DNA from 3 places in the Granulosicoccus antarcticus IMCC3135 genome. Region 2 is predicted to be linked to each of the others. Evidence: predicted binding sites of a transcription regulator. Region 2 holds the regulator's gene; each other region holds the start of a gene.

Region 1 (4,276 bases), 1.1 Mb from region 2:
GTGACCCGTGCACCACCAAATCGATCTGAGATCCAGCCTGTGCCTGCTCGCGAAAGTGCGCCAACCAATGGCCCGAGGAAGATAAAGGGCAGGGAGTTGACTTCTGGAAACTGCGACTTGGCCAAGAGTGGAAAACCTGCTGAGTAGCCGATGAATGAGCCGAAAGTGCCGGTGTACAGCACACACATGATCCAGTTGTGCTTACGAGTGAATATGACGGATTGTTCTGAAAACGAGGCTTTGGCGGAAGCGATGTCGTTCATGCCAAACCAGGCTGCAACCGTTGTGATCATCAGGAAAGGTACCCAGATGAAGCCTGCATTCTGGATCCAGAGGTTCTGACCCGTATCCGTGGTTACCGGCTCACCGCCGATTACGCCAAACACACCAATGGTGACCACCAGCGGTACCAGAAATTGCATCACGCTGACACCCAGGTTGCCAAGACCCGCATTGAGCGCCAGCGCATTACCTTTCTCTTTCTTGGGGAAGAAGAACGAGATATTCGACATGGAAGATGCGAAATTACCACCACCTAATCCGCACAGCAGTGCAAGTACCAGAAAAATCAGATACGGCGTTTCTGGATTCTGTGTTGCGTAGCCGATACCGAATGCTGGCACCAGTAATGAGGCTGTGGTCAAGGTTGTCCAAAGCCTGCCGCCGAAAATGGGCACCATGAACGAATAGAATATTCTGAGTGTTGCACCCGATAGTCCGGGTAATGCTGCCAGCCAGAACAGTTGATTAGTCGAGAAGTTAAAGCCGATGGACGGCAGTTTGGCTACCACCACGCTCCACACCATCCAGACGGAAAACGCCAGTAACAACGCGGCAATCGAGATCCACAGGTTGCGCTTGGCGATGTGTTTGCCTTTATTCTCCCAGAACTCTTCATCATTCGGCCGCCAGTCGTCAAGCGTCTTGGAGGCTGCCAGCTTGCCGTGTTGCTCAACGCCGTGCAGAGGTAGCATTTCAGGCAACTCGGGCAGATCTGCCAGGGTGCCTGCCATGGCTTTACGTTCCATATTGCGAATGGACAAATGCATCCATACCATGGATACCGAGGCGACCAGAAACAACAACATGAAACTGCTGGTCCACACACCGGTCAGATCCAGTAGTGCACCAAAGGCTATAGGCATTACAAAGCCACCCAGACCACCGATCATGCCCACAAGACCACCTACGGCACCGACGTGATCGGGGTAGTAGACCGGGATGTGTTTGAATACAGCCGCCTTACCCAGCGACATGAAGAATCCGAGTACGAAAATCGCGCACACGAACGGGATAAGACTCATGCTCGTCTGAAACATGATGTCGCCCTTGATACCGTGAATGATGTAATCAGTATTAGGGTAGGAGAGCATGAAGGTCATCAGTATGGATACCCCGAAGGTCCAGTACATGATGCGGCGTGCTCCGAATTTGTCGGATAGATGGCCTCCATAGGCGCGAAAAACAGACGCCGGGACCGAATAAAGCGCAGCTATCATGCCGGCCTGCTTGATGTCCAGATCGTAGACACCCACCAGATAACGCGGTAGCCAGAGGGCCAGCGCCACAAAGGCACCAAAGACAAAAAAGTAGTAAGTGGCAAAGCGCCAGACTTGCAGATTTCTTAACGGCTCTAATTGACTCAGAGCGCTGCGTGGCTTCTCACCTGCCAGACGACGGGCTTTCAATGAGGGTTCATCCTCGGTACTTAGCCAGAACACCACGGCCATGACCGCCAGCACGCTAGCCCAGACCTGGGCGACGGTAGTCCAGCCAAAGGCAACCATGACGAACGGGGCGATGAAAACGGTGATGGCAGACCCCAGGTTGCCCATACCGAAGATTCCCAGGGCGGTTCCTTGCTTTTCTTTCGGAAACCACTTGGAAACGTAGGCGACACCCACCGAAAATGTACCGCCAGCCAGACCCACGCCAAGTGCCGCCAAAAGCATCACTGGATAGCTGGTGGCATATGACAAGGCGAAGGTAGCTGCCGCTGCGGTCAGCATCGTTATTGTATTAACGATTCGCCCACCGTATTGATCGGTCCAGATACCAAGGAAAATTCGGGATAAGGAACCGGTCAGTATCGGTGTGCCGACTAGCAGGCCGAATTCTGTGTTGCTCAAGCCCAGGTCTTGCTTGATACGCACGCCGATGATCGCAAATATGGTCCACACGGCAAAACAGAATGTGAAGGCCAGAGTACTCATGCCTAGTATTCGATTTTGCTGTGAGGTGTTCGTGGCGGGTGGGGCTCCGGATGGTGGCCCGGATGTTTTTGTTTGACTCATCAATAGGTTCCGAAGGTTCGGGTACGAGTCATTCCGTCAAGACAGTCTTTGCGAGCTGAAGGAATGATAGTTGTTCGCGAACCGCGAGTATCTTCCCCTAAAGATCTCTATGCCTTGATGTAGATCAATGCTTACTGGACCACCCTTGTAAAACGTTAAGTAAATTGCCCATACAACTAAAAATAACTTGTGAACTATGTGTTTTAGTGCTCGTATCGCTCACGAGCGACAGGGCGTCTGCCGACAATACAAAGGCTTCTGGAGAAAGAACGGAGCAGATAGAGTCATCCGTTGGTGGTATCAAGACTATCAATCCAGAGGCGAGCAAGGTAGGAACTTCCAGTGCATTCATCGATGGCTCGCATGCCCATAACGGCGAATCACTGAATTACAAATTGTTCAAACCATTCGACGTTGATGGCTCGACTGCACCCTTGTTGGTAATGCTGCATGGTTGTACACAGGACGCCCAGGGTTTTTCTGCAGGGACACAGATGAACGCCCTGGCCGAAGAACACGGTATGTTCGTGCTGTATCCTACTCAACCGGCAACCGCCAACGCGAATCTATGTTGGAACTGGTATGAGTCAGCACACCAGCAACGAGGTAGTGGAGAGCCGGCTTTGTTGAATGCCTTGACTCTAGAGATATTGGCCAACCATCCGATTGACCCCAACCGTGTCTTCATCGCCGGATTCTGCGCCCGGGGGTGCAATGGCGTTGATCATGGCGGAACAGTATCCCGAATTGTTTGCAGCCGTCGGCGTTCATTCCGGACTTCCGACCGGTGCTGCCTCTTCCAGGGGTATGAAGCCCAATGGAACGAAAAGTTGCGCTAAGCACCGAACGGCCCCGTGTTTGGGTCGTTTAAAGGTCTGAGCACGCCTGATTTGATCCCCTCTGCCAGCGCAAAAGAATAATGGCCCAGCATGTTGATGTGTTTGTTGATCAGCGGTGACAGTCTTGCTAGATCCGCCTCAATGATTTCTTCTCCTTGTTCACGCAGTCGATTGATAGCGGCATCCATATAGATGGTGTTCCATAGCACAACGGCATTGGTGACGAGTCCCAGCGCGCCGAGTTGATCCTCTTGCCCTTCACGGTAGCTTTGTTGAATCTCGCCCCGTTTTCCGTAGCAAATTGCTCGAGCAAGCGCGTGACGGCTCTCACCGCGATTAAGTTGCGTCAGAATTCGGCGGCGGTAGTCTTCGTTGTCGATGTAGTTCAGCAGATACAGCGTTTTGTTGATGCGACCCACTTCGATGATCGCTTGCGCCAGCGCTGAGGGTCGATCACTTTTCAACAACGAGCGAATCAGCTCAGACGCCGAAACAGTGCCGAGTTTCAGCGATCCTGCAACACGCAACATTTCATCCCACTGAGTCTCGAATCGCTGAGGTTTTATGCAGCTGCGAACCAGATCATCCAGCACACCGTAATCCGCTTCCTTGTCGATGCGCCACAGCCTGGCTTCTCCTGCGTCTGCCAGGCGAGGCGAAAACTGGTAGCCAAGTAACCAGAACAGGCCAAAGATCATGTCGCTGGCACCAGCCGTGTCGGTCATGATCTCTCGTGGAATGAGACCTGTTTGCTGTTCCAGTAAACCTTCGAGAACGAAGATTGAGTCTCTGAGCGTGCCAGGCACCACGATGCCATGAAAGCCTGCGTATTGATCAGAGAGAAAGTTGTACCAGGTGATCCCGCGACCCGAGCCAAAGTATTTGCGGTTTGCACCAGAGTGAATGGTTCTGCCTGAACTGACAAAGCGCATCCCATCTGCCGAAGCGACTTCACCACCACCAAAATGCAGAGACAGGGGTATTGTTGATTGGTGATCAACCAGTCTTGCGTTTGCGTCGATTAAGGTTTCCGTACGGATATAGTTTTGATGCGCCCACAGTAATCGGTGCCGCGTCAGTTCTGTTCTTGCAGATCGAACGAAAGGCTCTCTGCCAATATTGCAGGCCTCTGCCAGCAGCACG
Region 2 (4,276 bases):
AGCTTCCCGGGAGGCGCAGGACTAAAGCACCTTTGAATAACGCGCCCTTGACTTTTGATCGCTCAGGTAACGATCGAAGCAGGCACTGATGAGACGCAGCGCCTCACGCCGGCCCGTTGCCGTTACCACGATGCGGCTTGATTCATCATCAACCATACCGGCTTGCATCAATGGCTCCAATGCCAACAACTCTTCGGCAAAATACTGATTGAAATCAATCAGGTAGTTAACTTCGAAAGTCTCCTTGTCGACTTCTCCCTGGCACATGATGGCCATGATAATCGCCCGTCTGAGCATATCGTCGCGGGATAGCTCAAGGCCCCTTTGAGTCGGCAATATGCCCTGCGAGATACAGTCGTTGTAATCGTTGGTACTCTTTTGATTCTGACTGTAACAACTGCCAATGCGACTAATGGAACTGGACCCCAGAGCGACCAGGTCACAATCTGGCTGTGTTGTATACCCTTGAAAATTCCGGTGCAACAGGCCGTTACGATGCGCCTTTGCCAATGGGTCATCCGGCAAAGCATAGTGATCCATACCGATATACTCGTAACCTGCCGCTTCCAGCCTTTCATTGGCCATCCGAAAAACAGCCTGACTGGTTGCAACGTTCGGCATGTCATTGATACTGATGAGTCGCTGCGATTTGAACACTAAAGGCATGTGTGCATAGCTGTACAACGCGATTCGATCGGGACGCATGGCAATGACAGAGTCGATCGTTTTCTCGAACCCGGCCAGTGTCTGCCTGGGCAAGCCATAGATGAGATCGAAATTGGTCGATTCAAAACCCAGTGACCGGGCTCGATCCAGAACAGATTGCACCAGTGTTTCAGGTTGCACTCGATTGATGGCCGTTTGCACCTGACGATCAAAATCCTGCACCCCCAGACTGATACGGTTGAAGCCAAGCTCGCTCAACAGCGCCATTTTTTCATCATCAACCGTGCGTGGGTCCACTTCTATGGAGTATTCACCGGAAGATGACAGCGCATAATGCTCACGAAGAGCACTCATGAGTATTCTCAGCTCTCTTTCTTTCAAAAAGGTTGGCGTGCCACCACCCAGGTGCAGTTGCAACAGGCGTCGATCACCTCCAAGCCTGGCGTCTACCAGCGACAACTCTGCCACAAGATGTCTCACATAGCGTTCGGCCTTCTCGTAATTGCGAGTAATCTTCTTGCTGCACGCACAGTAGTAACAAAGAGCACTGCAGAACGGGATGTGAACGTAGACCGACAGCGGTACCGCCGGACGCATTTCCCGAGCTTGCAGATGCCGGATATAGTCTTCCGGCCCGAAAGCCTCGACAAATCGGTCAGCTGTAGGATAACTGGTATATCTAGGGGCACGAATGTCGACTTCTTTCATAATGGTACTATCACCGAAGTGGTCAAATTCGGATTTGATTAATGTCAACGATCTTTCGATCAATGACGAAGGGCTTAAAGACATGAGCGACGTATAGGAACATGAACAATCCCTCGACCCAGTGCAATGAGTGCCCTCAGATACACGTCCACAAGCCTCTCACTGACGCCTGCGCCACCTGTAGCCTCCGAACCCTGTGCGTGCCGGGTGGAATTCCAGCCACTGATCTGGCAAAACTCGACAATCTGGTGTCAATGCGCAAACGGATCAAGCGAGGAGAATACGTATTTCGTGTCGGTGATGATTTCAATTCACTGTATGCCGTGCGAGCCGGTTTTTTCAAAACACGCATCACCTCCACCGATGGGCGTGACCAGATAACCGGCTTCCAGGTTCCCGGCGAGCTACTCGGCTTTGAAGGCGTAGCAACAGAGCAGCACGGGGTCGATGCCATTGCTCTGGAAGACAGCGAGGTCTGCATCCTTCCCTACACCGACCTGGAACGCATCGCCCGCGAGTTCCCACCTTTGCAGCACCAACTACACCGCATCATGAGCCGTGAAATCATGCGCGAACACAATGTCATGCTGTTACTGGGCACCATGAAGGCCGAAGAGCGCGTAGCAGCCTTTCTTCTGAATCTCTCGGAACGTTATCGCCATCTGGGGTATTCCTCCGTTGAGTTCGTGCTACGCATGACTCGTCAGGAGATTGGCAGCTACCTGGGTTTGAAACTCGAAACTGTCTCACGCACGTTTTCCAAGTTTCACGAACAAGGGCTGATAGAGGCGCAAGGCAAACAGATAAAACTGATAGACATGGGGCAGTTGCGCCAACTGATCAATGCTAACAAGCAAGTCCTGAGCTGAGTCAGACCCTTCCCTGCCGCTCACACCACGCGGCGAGTCGTCATCCAGACACCGATAGCAGCCACAGCCATACCGAGCCAGGCCAGTGAACTCATGTGCTCATCCAGAACCAGCCAGGCGATGAGCGCAGAGACTGGCGGCACCAGAAAAAACAAGGCGGACACACGCGTAGCCTCACCTCGACGAATCATCATCAGCAGCAAACTGATGGCAAGCAGGGAGTTACCCAGTACCAGGTAGGCCAGTGCAAACAGAAACGGCACAGTCACCTCAATATGCATGGGCTCAAATAGCAACGCCAACGGCAAGGTACCCGCAAGTCCCACGGTGTACTGAACCATGTTTGACGTCAACGGATGATGCGCAACACCAAAACGCTTTTCCCACACCGTCGCTATCGTGAACGCAATCAAGGCAGATGTCGAGAATACCAGCACCGTCAGGCTGATAGGTTCGATCCCGGCATTGCCCGCCAATACCAGACTGGTGCCTGCAAGCCCCAGAGCGAGGCCGAGCCAGCGTTTGATAGACACCCGCTCGCTGGACATCATCGGCATGATCAAGGCGACCAGAATGGGTTGCAGTGAGGTGATCAGTGCCACGGTGCCTGCCGAACCGCCCTTGTAGAATGCCATCCAGGCCGTACCAAAATAGGCAACCTGTATCAGAAACCCTACCAGGGCAAGGTTCAACCATTGCTGCCTGCCCTTGGGCAAAGGCGGCTTGATGATCAGGCAAAAAGGCAGCAATATCACGACAACGCAGGCATAACGCAAGGCGAGCAACGTTAGCGGATCAGCGTCGCTGATGCCTATCTTGGCCACAGTGAATCCACCCGACCAGAGCAGTAAAAAAATACCCGGGGCACAGGCAATCAAAATCTTCATCAATAACTCTCAGAATACCGTGCCGCCCGATCAACGCAGCTGGCTGTCCTTGCTGCCTCGCCGGTTGAAGCCGGCTTGCTCGCTGCGATGCTCGTCAGCATTTTCCTGACAGGTTACACACAATCGAACACCACTGACAGCACGCCGACGAGCCTCCGGAATGGGCTCTCCACATTCCTCACAATCAACCAGACTCTCACCCTTGTGCAGTTGTTGCCGAGCCCGATTGACGGCCTCATCGACACTGGCATCAATCTGATCCTGTACAGCCCCATCTTTTGACCAACCACCCGCCATGACCTGACCCTCTAGATTGAATTAGAGCGGTGCACTCACGCACCGCCCCTACCATCATCCAGTGAAGCGACCCCAGAGATCAGGACTCTGAAGATTTTGCCCAGAGGTTAATATCCTCTTCATTCGCACTCGCATCAATAGCTGTCAGCTCCTCTTGAGTAAATTCAAGGTTGTTGACAGCGGCTGCACACTGCACCACCTGCTCAGGCTTTGAGGCACCAATCAACGCTGTTGTGATGCCTTCGTTACGTAGCACCCACGCAATCGCCATCTGCGCCAGGCTCTGACCCCGACCAAGTGCTATTTCATTAAGGGCGCGAATACTCTCTACCGCTTTTTCGGACACAAATGACTTTTTGAGAGACTTCCCCTGAGTGGCACGACTGCCTTCGGGAATGCCGTTGAGGTACTTGTCTGTCAACATCCCCTGCGCCAATGGTGTGTAGGCGATCGAGCCGACACCCAACTCCTTGAGAGTATCTTTCAGACCATCTGTCTCGACCCAGCGATTGAGAATGTTGTAGCTGGGTTGATGTATCAGGCACGGAGTACCCAGGCTTTTCAAGATGGCTACCGCCTCGCGCGTCCGTTCCGAATTGTACGATGAGATACCCACATACATGGCTCTGCCGGATCGAACGATATGATCCAGCGCACCCATGGTTTCCTCTAATGGTGTATTGGGATCAAAACGGTGTGAATAGAAGATATCCACATAATCCAACCCCATGCGTTTCAGGCTTTGATCACAAGAGGCAATCAGATACTTGCGGCTTCCCATCTCACCATAGGGTCCGGGCCACATGTTGTAACCGGCCTTGGAGGAGATGATCAGCTCATCTCGGTAGC
Region 3 (4,276 bases), 2.1 Mb from region 2:
TGGGACGCTTGGCTTTCAGAATATTCCAGACCAGGCATCGAATGAAGGGACCCAGCACTGGCTGCACGGCGGTGCCCAGCTGTTGCAGCTCATCATCTGCGGTATAGCAATGTGGTAACAGGTGGCGACGGATCATGGGTACATTGCTGTCTTTTCCATCGCCTTACAAATAAGGCGAAAATAACCGAAAGAAATTGTTTCGCAATCGCAACAGAAGATATCGGTCCGCGCAATCTGAGACTTCACTGGCACTCGCAAGCTTGCGCTCGAAAATGGTGCTCATTTCTGCGTTCATTTGCTTGTCATAGCATTCGAGGTTGATTTCGAAATTCAGTTCCAGACTTCGTGCATCCCAGTTACTGGAACCAATCATGCTCCAATAATCATCGACCAGAAACAACTTACTATGATCGAATGGTGCATCGGACTCGTGCAGGTGTATACCATCACGCAATAATTTGCGCCGATTGGCCAGCATCGCCCAGCCAACAAACAGCAGATTGTTGCGTGCCGGCACGCAGATATCAACGCGCACACCCCGCAACACGGCAATCTGCAAGGCACTCAGTACGGTTCTGTCCGGTAGAAAGTACGGAGAGACGACGCAAATTCGCGTTTTGGCAGCCTGTATCGCTCCCAATATGGTCAATTGCAGCTTCTGGTAGTTATCGTCCGGCCCATCAAGCAAGGCTCGTATGCTGACCGAACCCGCAGCCTCTCCATGCCAGTGCGGCAGGCTCAATGACTCACGAGCGGCAAACTGCCAATCAGCCGCGAACACCGCATTGATCTGATTGATCACAGGCCCCTGCACCTTGAAATGCACATCCTGAGTCAGGTGTTTGCTCTTTCTACCTACCTCCTCCATCGCCGAGCTAACCAGATTGCCTGCCCGAATATTCATGCCGCCGACAAAGGCCACCTGGCCATCCACGGACAGTATCTTGCGGTGATTACGCAAATTGATGAAGCGTGTGCCAGCCGTCGACCAGGTAGACAGAAACCGCGCTGTCTTCACACCCCGTCGTCTCAGCACCCGATCGGCCCGCACCAGGCTGAAGCCATACCCCACGCCCAGACCATCGATCAGAACGCGCACCTCCACCCCCCGCTCGTGCGCTGCGACCAGAGCATCGACAAACTGACTACCGACGTCGTCATATTCGAAGATATAACTGGATAACACCACGCACTGGCAAGCCTGATTAATGGCATCGATCATGACCGGATAGGCGGCATCGCCATTGATCAGAGGCTCGACACTGTTGCCCGCCATGTAGTTCGTGTGGTGAATGCCCCCACCCAGGCGCATGAGTGGCAGCCAGTGATCCGGCACCGTATTCAAGTCCACGGTATTGCCTTGCACCTCAGCATTCACCGACACCGTGTAATCGGGCAGTTCAGCCTGGGCTCGGCGTCGAATGCGATTGATGCCAAACAACCAGTACAGAATGGCTCCAACGAGAGGTGCCAGCACGATGATCCCCAGCCAGCTGAAAGCTGCGCCCTCGTTTTGCTTGTTCAGAACGACATGCACTCCGGCGGCCAGCGCCAGAAGCAGGTACAGCAGACCTGCCAGCGAAAAGGCCGTGCCCGGGTCAACGTAATCTAGCGGATCGCCATTCATTGCAAGGTGTCCCCGAAGGGGGCTGTGAACTGGGCCACAAGTATAGGCAGTGGTTTGCAGATTGCTTGAGCTCCTCCAGTCAAGTTAGTAACAGATACGCCGACACTGCCATATATCAATCACGTTTCGGTGTCCGCTATGGCTCGCTCGTCAGACTCCAATTTCTTTCTCGCTATTGTGCGTGATAAAACCTTTCAGGCACGTGAAATTCGACGCGTGATCATGCTTACATTCATTTACCTGGCTATCACCACGGCACTGGTTGGCGTTTTCTATCACCAGATGTTGGGGCGCTTGCTCGATGGTATGGCACCGCTGCTATTTGTTTCCGAAGACATGGCGCTGGCCAATGAAGCATTACCGACACTGTCTGATGTCCTGGGTAATTGGCTGATTGCCATGTTACTAGTCAATGCGGGCATTACCATCATGCTGGGTATCTTCATCACCCGCCGTCTGGGACATCCCATTCTTGCAATCAAGCGCAGCCTGCGTGAAATTGGTGACGGAAACCTGGATGTGCGTCTGCGTGAGTCGGACAAGAACGAATTCGGTGAAATCGCAGGAGAACTGACCGACGCCATGCGCAGCGTACGCGAACAGATTCGTGCCGCTCGAGCCGGCATCAACCAGGTCGGCGAGCTGGAAGCCAATGCTGGCAATGCCGAGGATATCAACCAGGCGCTGTCAGAATGTCGCAATGCACTGGATTACTTTCAGATAGATCGGCCCAGCAGCAGTGCGAACGACGACTCTTCATCGGTAAATCAAAAGGCGGCCTGACATGCGGCTTGAAATCATGAATCCCTCACCGTGTTACCACTTTGCACTACGCCCTCTGGTGGCAGCGACGCTGATTGCGTTGGCATTGCAAGCCTGCAGCGGCGGCAGTGACAGTGGCAGCACAGCCACCAAGGAGCCAGGTGTCAACGGCACCTACCTGTATATATCTACACCTGATTTCTATTTCGGTACCAATGATGTTGGCACCAGTGCCACGCAGAATATACAGATTGCCAATCGTGGTGCTGATATCTATCCCCTGACGTCAATAACGATCTCTGGAGACAATGCAGAGGAATTTTCCACCGATCTTTTTGAAGATATCGTGCTCAACCCTGCCGAAGCCATCACCGTGGGTATCACTTTCCAACCCATCACCGACGGTCGCAAGTTTGCCAATTTCGTCGTTGACTACGAGACCATTCAGCAGGTGGCCGAATCCGTCAATATCAACGAACAGAACTACTACGAAGCCAAGGATCTGGAGAACTCGGGAAACTACTCGGCAGCCGCACAATCCTATAGCGACTATATCGAAGGCGAGCCGGTCACCATCAACAAAGCCAAGGCAACCATCAAACTGCCGGTTATCACCGAGTCAGAAATCTACGGCGACGGTGACGACTTCGATCTCTACCTCTCAGCACTGGATATGCGTGACGAGGGCGATCTGGAAGGTGCCAGCATGCAGCTCGATGTTGTCCATACTTTGTTTCCCGATGGTTATCTGGCAGATGATGCTTTGTATCTACAAGGCTATATCCAGCTGATGGATGAAAAAGACTACTCCGGTGCCTTGCGTACCATGCAGCAACTACGCAAGGAATATCCCGATTCAACTTACTACGATACCGCTCTGTACAGCGAGGCGATTGCCCAGCAGCAGATAGGTAACGATTCGGTTGCTCGCGAGATTTTTCTGGATCTGCGTTATCGGCACACCGGCATCGATACCCTGGGTATCACCATGGCCAAGGACAATCTCGTCTCACGCTTGTGGTTTGATCGGGCCAATAGCGCACTTGATAGCATGGGTACAGCCTGATTGATCCATTACGGGTGCTGCCCCTGAGTTCACGGGGCAAGCACCTTGAATTGTCCTGAAGAATACCCGAGCAGTATTGAAAGAGCGGTGCTTTGGCATCACATTAGTTAGAATAAAGCCCCGCTCTTGCAACTTCAAGGACACCACTGGTATGGAAACTCTTCTGAGCTCTGGCTCTGCATTCTGGATCGGGATAGCGATCGTTACGCTGATCTTTCTCAACTCTTCTGTCAAATTTGTCCCTCAGAACACGGCCTATGTTGTTGAACGTTTCGGCAAGTTCAGAACCACACTGACCGCTGGTCTGAAGTTCATACTACCCATCATCGATCGTGTCGCCTACAAGGTATCGCTGAAGGAACTGGCGCTGGACGTACCCTCGCAATCCGCCATTACCAAAGACAACATCACGCTGACCGTCGACGGCGTTCTGTACTTGAAAGTAATAGACCCTGAAAAATCCAGCTACGGCATCGACAACTATGTATTCGGCGTCACGCAGCTGGCTCAAACCACCATGCGTTCGGAAATCGGCAAGATCACGCTGGACCGCACATTCGAAGAAAGAGATCTGCTCAACTCGGCGATTGTTCAGGCAATCAATGAAGCCGGCGAGGCTTGGGGAACTACCTGCCTTCGCTATGAAATAAAAGATATCACCCCCCCCAAAAGCGTTCTGGAGGCCATGGAACGCCAGATGAAGGCTGAGCGTGACAAGCGCGCCACGGTGCTCGAGTCTGAGGGGCAGCGACAGTCAGCCATCAATATCGCTGAAGGACAACGACAGTCCATCGTTCTGGCGGCCGAAGCGCAGAGAGAAC

What was found. The regulator FNR, encoded in region 2, switches genes on or off when oxygen is low (the NO sensors DNR and NnrR bind a similar motif). The targets are predictions, from matches to a motif close to TTGATNTANATCAA.
Region 1: a site for FNR is predicted at 2,409-2,422, ahead of IMCC3135_RS17290 (nitrate/nitrite transporter). Genes of this name have one in related genera too.
Region 3: a site for FNR is predicted at 1,733-1,746, ahead of IMCC3135_RS21440 (HAMP domain-containing protein). Genes of this name have one in related genera too.

Annotation. Positions count from the first base shown of each region.
Region 1 is NZ_CP018632.1:3,991,983-3,996,258, reverse strand. Features, by position in the region: gene IMCC3135_RS17290 (nitrate/nitrite transporter) at 1-2,294, opposite strand, end outside; gene IMCC3135_RS34750 (CE1 family esterase) at 2,501-3,133, shown strand; gene IMCC3135_RS17280 (Tn3 family transposase) at 3,130-4,276, opposite strand, start outside.
Region 2 is NZ_CP018632.1:2,883,820-2,888,095, reverse strand. Features, by position in the region: gene hemN (oxygen-independent coproporphyrinogen III oxidase) at 22-1,374, opposite strand; gene fnr (fumarate/nitrate reduction transcriptional regulator Fnr) at 1,476-2,243, shown strand; gene IMCC3135_RS12520 (DMT family transporter) at 2,264-3,130, opposite strand; gene IMCC3135_RS12515 (DksA/TraR family C4-type zinc finger protein) at 3,161-3,427, opposite strand; gene mgrA (L-glyceraldehyde 3-phosphate reductase) at 3,507-4,276, opposite strand, start outside.
Region 3 is NZ_CP018632.1:4,933,890-4,938,165, forward strand. Features, by position in the region: gene IMCC3135_RS21430 (endonuclease/exonuclease/phosphatase family protein) at 1-136, opposite strand, end outside; gene IMCC3135_RS21435 (phospholipase D-like domain-containing protein) at 164-1,627, opposite strand; gene IMCC3135_RS21440 (HAMP domain-containing protein) at 1,766-2,410, shown strand; gene IMCC3135_RS21445 (tetratricopeptide repeat protein) at 2,427-3,455, shown strand; gene IMCC3135_RS21450 (SPFH domain-containing protein) at 3,607-4,276, shown strand, end outside.